One region of the Lysinibacillus sp. FSL W7-1291 genome, then DNA from elsewhere that is predicted to be linked to it. Evidence: riboswitches for the same ligand, from Rfam matches in the RefSeq annotation. Region 1 holds a riboswitch; each other region holds the start of a gene.
What was found. Region 1 has a riboswitch for S-adenosylmethionine ahead of NST76_RS20755 (cyclase family protein). Riboswitches for the same ligand answer to the same signal wherever they lie in the genome.

Region 1 (4,590 bases):
ACTACTAGCCCTTTTACGCGTGTCAAAGAGCAACGTCTTCTCCCCTTTTCGCAATGTCGTAGACTGCTAGAAGCCATTTATCAGAACCGTCTAGCGGAGGATGAGCACACCATCTTTGAGCAGCATGTACACTTTCAAGAGCTGATGTTATTGCTCTTACATCAAACAATACCCAAGCTGGTGCAAAAAAATGATCGTCAATCTGTTGAGCAATCCATTAACTATTTGCATAAACATTTTGAAAAAGAGTGGACTGTCGAGCAGTTGGCAGAGCTAGCTGATGTTCCAAGATGGAATTATACCCGTATGTTCAAAGAGATTACAGGGCAAATCCCTCTTCACTATTTAAATAACATTCGCATTGAAAAAGCCAAGCAATTATTAATGACAACAAATGATCGGGTATTTGAAATTAGTCAGTCTATCGGATTTAATAATGAGTATTATTTCAATCGTCGTTTTAAAGAACATGTCGGCATCTCTCCAGGACAATATCGAAGAAACCAAAGCAGCAATCTACGTGTATTTGCACCATTCTTAGAAGATTTCTTTGTCGCCCTTGGGATTACACCAATTGCTCAATTCAGTCATCCAAAATGGGGAAAACAAGACTATTTAGGTCTACAAGAAGTGCCTGATATCGATGTACAAAATGGAGAAATGGATCGACTCCTTCACTATAAACCAACATTAATTATGCTAGATGCAGGTATAGAGCGATGGGAATCCTGTCATCATTTAAATGAAGTAGCTCCCATCTGTCATATCTCACATCCTGGAGAGAACTGGCAGTCTACTTTGTTTAAGATTGCTGATTTAACAGGAAAAACCGCCTTGATGCAAGACGTGATCCTACAATATGAGGATAAGGTACAGCAAGCAAAAGGAATTCTTAGTAAATCCGTTTATGGGCAAAGTGTGGCATTTCTTCGCATTTCAGCCATTGGCATTACTCTATATGCGGGTCCTGAATGTGGCTATACGGGGCCAATTTTATATCGTGACCTCGGTTTAATGCCACATCCACTTGTCTGGAGTATTCCGCACAATCAACGTAAAGCACCACTGACATTTGATCAATTGCTGCAATTAGATGCGGATCATTTATTTATTACTTTTGATAAACAACATTCCATTTACGAGAACGAGGAGCGTACGATTTTAAAAACTTCTATGTGGAAAAATCTAGCTGCAGTTAAAACCAACTGTGTATATGAAGTGGATTTTTTAACATGGATGAATTACGGTATTCTGTCTCATAGTAAAAAAATTGATGATGTCTTACATGTTCTCGGCTAAAAGAGGAAGCTCACTTTGGCTTCCTTTTTAAATGATTAGGACAGACATTGCACTGCAAAATAACACCTAAAGACGTTTAGCTACATAAGATAAGATATCAGCTATAGGATAGGAGGAATTACATTGTATTACAATCCTTATCCGTACTTTGTTCATCCTTATCATTACCCAACGTCGCCACTTGCCCAGCAGCTTGCCGTTAGACCTATTCCTCAACATTTAGCAATGCCGAACACTACCCCCTTTCCACCTGTCGACACACATAAATTAAAAATGTCAGCTACACGGATAAAGGCGATCATGCAACAGGCTCAATTGCTTACGGATAAAATTGATAGCTCTCAACAATTTGCACATGATCTAATGAATGCTGCACAGCTTTCAAATAAAACAGAGGTTGATAAATTAATCACATCAACAGGCATTACGATGAAATTTGATGCAAATTATACACCAGACAATTTCAGAATACGTCTTATGGATAATGGTTGTTGTGGCATAACCATAAATTTAAGTTGGTAAAAAAATTTACCCTTATATCTCTATCGAACTTGTAAACTATAAAATTCTATGCTAAAGTGTTTTTATTATTATTTCTGAAAATTCTTATATCACTTTTCTTATCGAGAGAGACGGAGGGATTGGCCCGATGAAGTCTCAGCAACCAGCTCAACAGTATGGTGCTAATTCCAATTGGCAAAATTTTAAGCCTGAAAGATGAGAAGAAGAACTACCGTTGCTTATTCTGGAGTCCTCTTCTAAGGGGACTCTTTTTTATGTTCTACTAATTTTAACAGAAAGCAGTGAAATCAATGTCAAACCAACTTTTACAAGCATTACAATTATTAAAATCAAAACAATGGGTTGATTTAACACATACATTCGGCCCTAATTCCCCACATTTTTTTATGTTTGAAGATGCTAAATTTGAAACATTATTCTCTCATGATGACGGGTTCTTCGCACAACAATTCACGTTCCCAGGACAATATGGCACACATATCGACCCACCCATTCATTTTGTGCGAGACTCCCGCTATCTAGAAGAATTAGAACTAAAAGAACTAGTTCTTCCTCTTGTCGTTATTGATAAATCACGAGAAGCTGCTAGCAATCATGACTTCTCGCTAAGTGTGCAAGATATTTTTGATTTTGAAGCACAACATGGAGTAATTGAAGCAGGTACCTTTGTAGCGCTACGTACGGATTGGAGTAAGCGCTGGCCAGATAAAGAGGCATTTAGTAACCAAGATATGGATGGACATAACCATATACCAGGCTGGGGCTTAGAGGCATTACAATTTTTATTGAAGGAACGTCAAATAAGTGCACTTGGCCATGAAACATTTGATACTGATTCAGCCGCTGATTTTCACAAAAATGGTAAGCTAGATGGCGAATACTTCGTGCTTGAACAAAACATCTATCAAATTGAGTTGATGACGAACTTGGACAAGCTACCTGCGAAGGGGGCAATTATCTTCAATATCGTCCCTAAGCCTGAAAAGGCATCTGGATTCCCTGTACGCTCATTTGCTATTTTGCCATAACACAAAGGTCTGTACGATTCATATGTTGAATCATACAGACCTTTATTTTCGTATATTTCTTTTTTTGAATAGATAGTAAACGATGAGCATTACGAGGCCAAACAATAGGATGAGATAAATACTATAATGGGATAAATAATAACCAACAAACCGCCACTTCTCCCCAAGCATCCTCCCTAACGTTATAAATGTGAAAGTCCAGATAAATGCCCCTGTATAGGCAAAAAAAGCAAACTTTCTATATGGATAATTATTAATTGCCGCAATATAGGCTGTCAGATGTCGTACACCAGGTATAAAATAGCCTATTAATAATAAAGTTGGCCCAATTTTAGTAAACAGTTGTTTTGTAAAATCAATTTTTTGCTCCGTAATATGAATTTTGGGTCCATATTTCTGCAATAATGGTAAGCCAAAACGATAGCCGATATAGTAGCTTAAGGTAATACCGCCAACTGCACCAATCATTGCACTTACTAAAGCGGGAATGTGTTCAAGGCTTTCTATATAAACGCTGTAGCCAACATATGTTAGAAAGACCTCATCAGGAAGTGGCAACCCAACAATGCCTCCAATTAGGATCACGATAATACCCAAATACCCGTAATGTTCAATTAGAGATTGCACATGATGTGCCATATAACATCCCACCCAAAATTTATTAAAACGCATTGATTAACAAGTTCCTTCAATAGATCTAAGAGAACCTGAGGCATCGACTTTAAGACCTTCAGCAGCTTTATATCATTTGAAACTGCCGTAAAGCAAAGTCAATACCACCTTCAGTGGAACTCTTTGTAACAAAATTCGCAACTGCTTTTAGAGCTGCACTACCATTTCCCATAGCAATACCTAGCCCTACATGCTCTAACATATCAATATCATTATCCCCATCTCCAAAAGCAATAGCATTTTCAGGATCAATGTTAAAATGGTCTAGTACCGCTTTAACAGCTATCGATTTGGCAACATCCTGCTGTAATACATTCACAATATAAGGATGCCATCGCTGCCAAAATATATGCGGAAATTGGCTAGCATATCTTTTTTCAGCCTCCTCATCTGCATATAGACACATGAGAAAAACTTCTTCATCCACAATTTTTTCATTCACAACCGGAAAATTTCGTAAAGATAGAGTTGCCTGCATCGCATTGAAAGCAGCTGGATGCTGAATGCCATTCATCGATAGTTGCTCTGTAAAAAATGTGAGGCTATGCTGCTGTTCACGTGCAAAAGCTTGTACATTTTGAATTATGTATGATTAAATCCTTGTGTTTCACATATGCCCCATTTGCTGTAATAAAGGTTTCAATCCCCAGCGCTTGTATCTCCTGACACATCGATAAAGGTCTTCCTGTAGCCGCTACAAGGTGAATTCCTCTCTCCTGCAAAAGTTGAATGGCCTGCTTTGTGCTTTCTTCCACACAGCCATCCTCGTAATTAATCAGTGTTCCATCCACATCAAAAAATATGATATTATAATTCATCTTAAGCCGCCTTTATAAAACAGTACTTTAGAATCACAAACATTTAATTCATTCCTTATACTTAATGAAAAGTATGAAAGTATTTTGACAAACTTTCAGTAAACTCTACAACTTACATTAACAGCACCGATAAATACTATTACAAGCATAGATTTAATGACAATTAACTATAAAACAGATGAATATTTTTATTTTAATAATTCTAAAGGAGTATACCAAAGAACACAGAATTGTTAAAATAAAAGATATCT
Region 2 (4,590 bases), 770 kb from region 1:
TACAAGTTCTCCATTGCGATCAAATGTATACATCGTATTATAAAATTTGTCGCCTTTCTTCGTTGAAACAGAACCACCTACAATATGTACACCAAGTTCCTGTGCTAATTCAGCCAAGAAGGATTTCGTACGTTTACCATCGACATCCGCTAGTTCAGGCAGCTTCTCTAACGCATAGCCTGTATTCCACATTTCAGGCAGCACAATGATTTCTGCTCCTTTTTTTGCCACTTCTCGAATCTTGTCCTCAGCTCGTGCAAAATTTTCTTCTACTTTGCCAAAGCCAACATTTAATTGAATACAACCGATTTTCATAGCCATTCCTCCTCTAGACAATTAACAAAAAAAGTAATACTATTTGCTTCATATTCTTCAATAATAATTATTATATTCTGAAAAGGGTGATCATGCATGGAATTCTCTAAAAAACTACAGCAACTACCCACTCAATTTTTTGCAGCGTTAGTTCAAAAAGTAAATAATGCCTTAGAAGAAGGTCGCGATGTCATTAATCTTGGTCAAGGAAATCCCGATCAACCAACGCCCCCTCATATCATTCAAGCATTACAGGAGGCGGCTGAAAATCCACAAAATCACAAATATTCACCATTTCGCGGTATCGCTGAATTACGCCAAGCAGCTGTCGACTATTATAAACGTGAATATAATGTGAATCTAAATCCTGACACAGAGGTAGCGATTCTTGGCGGGACAAAAATTGGACTCGTTGAGCTACCTTTAGCCGTATTAAATCCAGGTGATACAATGCTCTTACCAGACCCTGGCTATCCAGATTACTTATCAGGTGTCGTATTAGGTGATGTCCATTTTGAAGTGATGCCACTTTTAGCTGCAAATGATTTCTTACCTAATTATCATGCATTACCTGATGAAGTGAAAGAGAAGGCGAAGCTACTTTACCTAAATTACCCGAACAACCCTACAGGTGGTACAGCAACACTTGCATTTTTTGAAGAGACCGTTCGCTTTGCGAAGGAACACAATATTATCGTATCACATGATTTTGCTTATGGAGCAATAGGATTTGACGGTAATAAACCTATTAGCTTCCTACAAGCTGAGGGTGCAAAAGAAGTAGGAATTGAAATGTACACACTCTCCAAAACTTATAATATGGCAGGCTGGCGTATAGGCTTCGCTGTCGGTAATGCCGACATTATTGCTGCCATTAATCTAATTCAGGATCATCTGTTTTGTAGTCAATTCCCTGCTATTCAACAAGCAGCAGCAACGGCACTTACAGCTTCCCAAGAATGTGTGGATGAACTGCGAGCTACCTATGAAGGTCGCCGCAATGTACTCATTGAAGAAGCTCAAAGAATTGGTTGGCATGTAACGGCTCCAAAAGGCTCCTTCTTCGCATGGCTCCCTGTACCATTCGGCTATACTAGCGAGCAGTTTGCCGATTTATTATTGGAAAAGGCTGATATCGCTGTAGCAGCAGGCAATGGCTTCGGCCGATATGGCGAAGGCTATATCCGTGTTGGTTTACTTGTTAGCGAGGAACGCTTACGTGAAGCAATCCATAGAATCGAACAATTACAATTATTCAACCCTTAACCATGACATGAGGCTGGGACAAAAGTAAAAATGTTAGACCGATTATAAGCTCGGTCTAACATTTTTTAATTCAGGAAGGAACATGCAACTCAGTGAAAAGAAAAAGTTAGTACATTTTCGCTATTTTTCAATTTTCCTTGGCTGCTGTAAACCGTGTTCTAATGGATAAAATTGAACATGGCCTGTTTCTTCATCAAATTTTCGAAAGTGCTGGATGCCTTGAACCTCAGCTAGCACTATGTCAGCCGTAATAACAGGGTTCCCCCTCTTCATTAAATGCCCCCCTGACACGATGCCCCATTGATCACTCATAGAACCATGGAAATGTGTTTCATATCCCCCATCGCGCTTACATACTACGCCAGAGCCTTGGATCAATTCAAGTGGCCCCTCTTTTTTTATGACATCGCTAAAACTTACGTTAATCTGTGATGTTTCATCAGGTACTAAATAAACAAAGCTACTCTTTTGAAGGCTACCTATACAGCTAACAATTGTTGCTGACTCAATATGGTTCTCCTCACAAAGTGCCTCCATTCCTTCAATAATGTCTGTACCCATTAGCAATCGAGCACTCACAACCTTGCCAAATGAACCTATACCATAATTAACTCTTACAGACATTGCTATCCCTCTTTCATGACGAAATATTATAATAATATAAAAAATTTAAAAAATATTTATTGACTTACTATAACCTATAAATTATATTAGTTCTATCGGAATTACAAAAAAATATGATAAATCTCTTATCAAGAGTAGCTGAGGGACTGGCCCTATGAAGCTCGGCAACCTCCTTTTAGAAGGAAGGTGCTAAATCCTGCAAACGATTATCGTTTGATAGATAAGAGAGGACATTTTTTCATGAGCCTCTCTTAGTTTGTAAGAGAGTTTTTTTATTTTCAAAAACCGATAAAAACAATCTTGGAGGTAATTTTCATGAAAAAGAAAAATAAATTTTTAGTAGGTTTAGCAAGTCTTACATTAGCAGCAGCTCTAGCAGGTTGTGGCTCTAAAGAAGAGAGTAAAGGTCAAGCTGAAGCAATTAATGAAAATAAAATCGTCGTAGGCGTCACGTCTGGTCCACACGAACAAATCGCAGAAGTTGCAGCGAAAGTAGCCAAAGAAAATGGGCTAGAAGTAGAGCTTAAATCATTTTCTGATTATGTTTTACCTAATACATCCTTATCTGAAGGTGATCTTGATGCGAATAGCTATCAACACGAGCCTTTCCTCGATACGTTTAATAAAGATCATGATACAGATTTAGTACCAGTAGGCAAAACGATTTTAAATCCAATGGGTATTTACTCTGAAAAATATAAATCCTTTGATGACATTCCAGATGGTGCAACATTTGGTTTACCAAATGACCCAACAAATGGTGCTCGTGCCCTCTTTGTTTTACAGGAAGCAGGCTATATAAAATTAAAAGATGGGGCAGATTTAACAGCCTCTATCCGTGATGTAGAAGAAAACAAAAAGAATTTAAAATTCATCGAATTAGAGGCAGCTCAAATTCCTAAGCAGCTTAGTGAAGTAGATGTAGCAGCTATTAATACAAACTTCGCATTGGAAGCTGGCATTAATCCTAAAGATGACGCTATTCTTTTAGAATCTACTGACTCTCCATATGTGAACTATATTGTGGTACGTGCAGAAAATGAAAATGACCCAACAATTAAAAAGTTCGTTGAGGCTTACCAATCTGATGAAGTACGTCAATTCATTGAAGAAGAATTCAAAGGTTCAGTAATCCCTAGCTGGTAATACATTCAGGAAGCTTCTAGTAGCTGAAGAATCTGCCGAAATTCCTCTATGGAAAACGAGCAAATTCTTGCTTTTTAGGAGCTTGAGAAAGGAGCAATCAATCGGATGATTCAATTACAAAATATCTCAAAAGAATATAAGACGAAAAAAGACATCATTAAGGCTGTAGATGGAATCAATCTCCATGTAAAAAAAGGACAAATTCATGGTGTGATTGGCTATAGTGGTGCAGGTAAAAGTACACTCATTCGTTGCGTCAATCTACTAGAGCGACCTACAGCTGGAAAAGTGTTAATCGACAATGTGGACATTACTGCCCTTTCTCTTCATGAATTACGGCAAACACGCCAAAAAATCGGAATGATTTTCCAACATTTTAATCTATTAAAAACGGCAACCGTTTACCATAATATTGCTGTTCCTTTAAAGCTACTTGGCTATAACGAGAAAGAGGTAAAAAACCGTGTGGCTAAATATGCTGAAATTGTTGGATTAACAGACAAACTAGACAGCTACCCTAACCAACTTTCAGGTGGGCAAAAGCAACGTGTTGCTATTGCACGTGCCTTGGCACAGGAACCAGAGGTTCTACTTAGTGACGAAGCAACAAGTGCACTCGACCCTGAAACAACCGAAGCCATTCTTGAATTGTTGTTAAAAATTAACCGTGAATTAGGCATTACGATCCTGCTGATTACACATGAGATGAATGTCATTCAGAAAATATGTGATGAGGTTTCTGTTCTTGAGTCCGGAAAAGTGGTGGAATTTGGTATGGCTATTGAACTTTTTGCTAAACCGAAGCATCCTACAACGAGAAAGTTTTTAAATACGATTTCACAACGTAATTTATCCCCTTCCCTGATCGAGCAGTTAAATGTTTCAGGCAGTGTCATTCGTTTAACCTTCCTAGGTGAAAGTACTGGTAAGCCATTACTAGCAGAAGTTACGAAAGTGTATGATGTACAACCAAATATTTTAACGGCAAATATTATTGAATTAAAAAACGGCATTGTTGGTAACATTGTGGTGCATTTACATGGAGAACTTCACATTGTCCAAAAGGCACTCACATATTTTACGGAAAATGGCGTCGCGGTGGAAGAATTAGGAGGCGAATTCAATGAGTAGTATTCAAAGCTTTTTTACAGATTGGTCAGATGTAATTGGCAAATCAATTATCGAAACATTTCAAATGGTCGGAATATCTTTATTGTTTTCCATTCTCATTGGGATTCC
Region 3 (4,590 bases), 2.0 Mb from region 1:
CCTGAACAGGGCCACCTAATCCCACAACTACTTTACGAAGGGCACGATCATTTAAGTCCATCACACGCTTCCAAATAATGCGTCGTGGATCAATGTTTAATGCATTTCCTTGATGGATATGATTATCAATGAATGCGGATAAAGCATTGTTGGCTGTTGTAATCGCATGAAGGTCGCCAGTGAAATGTAAATTAATATCCTCCATTGGTACAACCTGTGCGTAGCCGCCGCCAGTTGCCCCGCCTTTTACGCCCATAACTGGACCCAATGACGGTTCACGTAAAGCGACCATTACTTTCTTATTTAATTGATGAAGAGCATCTGCTAGTCCTACAGTAACCGTCGACTTCCCTTCACCTGCTGGTGTTGGACTAATAGCTGAAACTAGCACAACCTTTGCGTCCTCACCCTGAGCTGTAATTTTTAAAGGATCAATTTTTGCTTTGTAGCGTCCATACTGCTCAAGAGCATCCTCTGGAATACCCGCAGCATTGGCAATTTCCGTAATCGGTTTGATTACTGCTTGACTAGCGATTTCTAAATCTGATAATGGTTGATTTTTCGTTGTCATTTGGCATCCTACTTTCTATGTTGTTCATTTCCATTATAGTCTTAATTGTGAAAAAAAAGAAAGCCAGATACACAAGCATTTCGACAATCAATTGACATCTTTGTTCAATTCATGTATGTTCTAAGAGAAAATGCAATTTTTCACATTTTCTCAATGATAGCACAACTTAGTTAACTTTATTTTACATTCAAGCGCATTGGAGGCGAATGCTTATGCAACAGGGGATCGTAAAGTGGTTCAATAATGAAAAGGGTTATGGCTTTATTGAATGTGATGATGGAGAAGATGTATTTGTACATTTTACGGGCATCCAGGAGGAAGGCTTCCGTACACTTGAAGAAGGTCAGAAGGTGTCATTTGATGTTGTGGAAGGCAATCGAGGACCCCAGGCATCAAATGTTGTAAAATTATAAGCTCCAAAATTGAAAGTGGATGAGGTAGATGAATAGTGCTCAATCCGCTTTTTGACATGTTTGCACATAAAAATCCACTTCAACTGTTGAAGTGGATTTTTAATTTATCTATTAATCCAATAAAAAGCACCTGGACAAACTAATGTTTCCTTTGTTCGGTGTGGATCTTTCAATGTTACACCGATGGGTCCTTCTTTTAAATGCCCTAGCGTCATGGCAGATGCTGCCGCCTCCTCATAAAAATCCAAGCGCATATTTGGTAGCTGTAGTGACACAAATTGCTCATGCTGCTCAGAATCAGGTAGCTGTAATACCTTTTGCCAAAGCTGAACCGTCTCCTCCACATCCTTGACAAAAAACTGAATAGATTCCATTGTGATGGCTTGATTTTCATCGATTGCACCACTAGCTTTTAATTGTGCCAAACGTTCCTCATCTTCATCTGCCCATTCAATTAAGAATGGAAAATCCAATGAAAGATTGGGCATGCCAAAATGCAATAGCTTCCATTCTAGTGTCGTGCCATCTGGTCTTGTTCGGCTACAAGCATCGGGACCATATACTTCAAAGCCCAATGCACGCAATCGTTGACCCTCGTCTTCAATATTTTTGGTGCGCAAGGCAATTCGTGAAAATCCTTGGCGCTCACGATCACGTTTAAACGTATAATGTAGGGAATAAGGGTACAAAGCCGCTTGCTCAAATAAATCACGATCATAAATAGCGATTTGTTCAATATAGCTTAAGCCAAAATAGCTTAGCGTATTATAAGTCCCCCACATCGTGTGTTGACCACCGTTCACTGTACGGACATTTCGTTTATTGAAGAAAACCTTTATATTTTCTGGTGATTCTACTTGATGTACCAGATGATCAAAATATAAAGTCATGGCAATTCCCCTTTCTTTCCCCCATTAGCTTTACCTGGATGTTTAATTGATTTAAAATTTACTTAAGAAAAGGAGTTACTATATGGTATGAAAAAAAGTGCAATTTACCTACTAACTCCGTTAACTAATTTATGACTAACTATAAAGAGGTGATTTGAATGACAGATCAAGTAGCTGCTTTTAAATTGGCATTAGGTAACTATCCTACAGGTGTAACGGTTGTGACAGCATGTCATGAAACGAATCCAATTGGCTTAACAGTCAATTCTTTTGCATCTGTTTCCATTGACCCACTACTTATTTTATGGTCACTTGATAAAAAATCTCAGCTCCATTCTTACTTTATGGGTGCGGAAAAATTCGCTGTCAATATTTTAGCGAGTAATCAAGAGCATTTATGTACATTATTTGCAAGTAAAGTCCCGGATCGCTTTGCTCAAGCTAAATGGTCTACTTCTACTTTTGGGCTACCGATTTTACATGATACAGCAGCTATTTTACAATGTAAATCATTTCAGCAAATAGATGCAGGCGATCATACTATTTTTATTGGGCAAGTGCTAGACATTACAAATTCTCAAAAAGAACCCCTTCTCTATCATCGTCGTCATATCGGTCCAATTCCAAAAAGCTTTTATAGCTAATTTCCATAAAAAAGAGCCACTTGTAAGCAATGGAAACCATGCTTATTAGTGGCCTTTTCACATCGTTCAACTGAAATGAGCATTATTTCTTCTGTGGAAATCTCTGCTTTTCAAGCCTATTAATTTGCACAATCACACCATCTTGAATCGTAATATTCACTTCACCAAATTCAAGATTTTGAATTGCCTTAGCAATTGCCTCTAATTTTTTATCATCTACCTTTGCCGATTGAGCCATACGATACACCCCCTCTTTATTCTCCTAGTTGTACAAAAGAGGCCAACGCATCAAACCGATTGATAGCCCCTCCTATCTCTCAGACACCATCTGTTGGACTTGGCACCTATCTTCTCGGTTGCCGAGGCTTCATGGGGCCAAGTCCCTCCACCTCTCTTGATAAGAGTACTGCGTTTCTTGAAAATAATTCTATAATTCTGTTAACCGAATGTCAATATAAAATATTAGAAAACCTAGTTGAATACTTTGTAATAGCATCCTCTCTGTTACAATTCACTCATAATCCTATCGTATTGTATGCTATGTCAGTCTATCTAACCACAATGGCAAAGAAAAAACTGTGTAGAAGTATGACCTTCTCCACAGTTCATCACGTTATTCCCTATGCAAACATTCCATTAAAGTTTGTGCTGTCTGTTGCTTGCCCATCACCTTAATTGGTTGTCCCTCAGCAGGCACGATCCAATGAGGCTCATCCCCGCCATATAAAGACTGCGAGCTATTTGCAACCATAAATTGAGCATGCGCGGCTTCCATACGCAGTCTTGCACGAGCGAGTAAAAAATCCTCATCATTTGTAGCTTCTAGCTTAAAGCCCACTAGCGTTACATTCGGTTGCCAGCCCTTGATTTGCCCTAATACTTTTGGTGCCTTTTTAAAATGGATAATAGGTGGTTCGTCAGAAGGCATTTTCCCCGCTTCCTCCATTAAATTACCGGATTGATCATAAACCTTGTCAATAACCCAATCGGAGCCAGCAGCAGCCATAATAACAATATCGACTTGTTGTAGCTGAACCGCATGACGTACCTTTTCTCCTAAATCCTCAATACCTTCAAATTTTACCAATGTCATTTTGTCGTGATTTGCTGGAAGCTGTGCAAAGTAGCCATGCATATATATTACATTCGCACCCTTAGCCAATGCGGCCTCTGCTAAATAACAGCCCATTGTCCCTTTTGATAAATTCGTGTGCCCTCGTACACGATCCCATTTTTCAAGTGTTCCCCCACTTGTAATGAGTACGGTTTTGCCTTGTAATGTCCCCATACACTCACCTATTTTCTACAATATATACAAATACTATTTTAACGTAATGTAAGGATGTGCTTCAATAGCCACAATCATAGCGTACTATTTTGCTCTTTTAACCAAGCACTTAATATTTCCGCAAATTTCTTAGTAACAGGGGAAGCGTGGTGCTTCATCGCAATTCCAATGGTACGGTAGCCTCCTTGCTTTAGCGGGATTGCTTTTAACGTTGATGGTAAATGTTGAATGACCAATTGAGGCAAAATACTAATGCCTAAATGATGGGAAATCATTGAAAGAATCCCTACCTCCTCAGAAAGCTCAAAGCGAATATGGGGCTTTACATGATATTGCTCCAACAGTACCTTTACATCATTTGTCCCTTTATAGGAAGTCATGATAAAAGGCATATCTTCTAGGTCAACAATATCAATTTCTGTCTTATGAAATAAAGGGCTTTTATCTGAAACAATACATAATAAAGGGTCTTGTTGTAATTCCATAAATTGATATTGCTCTGATTTTTGACCATTCAAGAATCCTACTTCGACTTCCCCACTTAACAGCCATTGTTCAATTTCGTAATAATCTCCCTCTCGTAACTCTACTTGTATACCTGGAAATTGATGATCCATAATACGAACAATTTCTGGCATCCAATTCGAGGAAATACTTGAAATAACGCCAATTCGAACTTTCCCGCGTGTTACACCCAGTATATGGGCCGCTTCCTGCTGCAATAATTCCTGGGCATCCAGAACCTGACGCATCGCCCTTAGCATGGTCTGCCCCTCACTCGTCA

Region 2: linked by a shared signal. The riboswitch ahead of NST76_RS02255 (MetQ/NlpA family ABC transporter substrate-binding protein) and the one ahead of NST76_RS20755 (cyclase family protein) in region 1 are both predicted to bind S-adenosylmethionine.
Region 3: linked by a shared signal. The riboswitch ahead of NST76_RS08265 (YezD family protein) and the one ahead of NST76_RS20755 (cyclase family protein) in region 1 are both predicted to bind S-adenosylmethionine.

Annotation. Positions count from the first base shown of each region.
Region 1 covers NZ_CP151994.1:4,264,431-4,269,020, forward strand. Annotated here, with positions in the region: gene NST76_RS20745 (helix-turn-helix domain-containing protein) at 1-1,299, shown strand, start outside; gene NST76_RS20750 (hypothetical protein) at 1,423-1,821, shown strand; SAM riboswitch class I at 1,917-2,023, shown strand; gene NST76_RS20755 (cyclase family protein) at 2,112-2,849, shown strand; gene NST76_RS20760 (DedA family protein) at 2,892-3,488, opposite strand; partial or broken gene NST76_RS20765 (Cof-type HAD-IIB family hydrolase) at 3,589-4,339, opposite strand.
Region 2 covers NZ_CP151994.1:476,506-481,095, reverse strand. Annotated here, with positions in the region: gene NST76_RS02270 (carbon-nitrogen family hydrolase) at 1-315, opposite strand, end outside; gene NST76_RS02265 (pyridoxal phosphate-dependent aminotransferase) at 412-1,581, shown strand; gene NST76_RS02260 (PPC domain-containing DNA-binding protein) at 1,702-2,205, opposite strand; SAM riboswitch class I at 2,328-2,432, shown strand; gene NST76_RS02255 (MetQ/NlpA family ABC transporter substrate-binding protein) at 2,521-3,351, shown strand; gene NST76_RS02250 (ATP-binding cassette domain-containing protein) at 3,457-4,482, shown strand; gene NST76_RS02245 (methionine ABC transporter permease) at 4,475-4,590, shown strand, end outside.
Region 3 covers NZ_CP151994.1:1,731,571-1,736,160, reverse strand. Annotated here, with positions in the region: gene NST76_RS08285 (formate--tetrahydrofolate ligase) at 1-571, opposite strand, end outside; gene NST76_RS08280 (cold-shock protein) at 784-984, shown strand; gene NST76_RS08275 (VOC family protein) at 1,089-1,874, opposite strand; gene NST76_RS08270 (flavin reductase family protein) at 2,033-2,518, shown strand; gene NST76_RS08265 (YezD family protein) at 2,601-2,756, opposite strand; SAM riboswitch class I at 2,826-2,922, opposite strand; gene NST76_RS08260 (phosphopantothenoylcysteine decarboxylase) at 3,132-3,806, opposite strand; gene NST76_RS08255 (LysR family transcriptional regulator) at 3,881-4,590, opposite strand, start outside.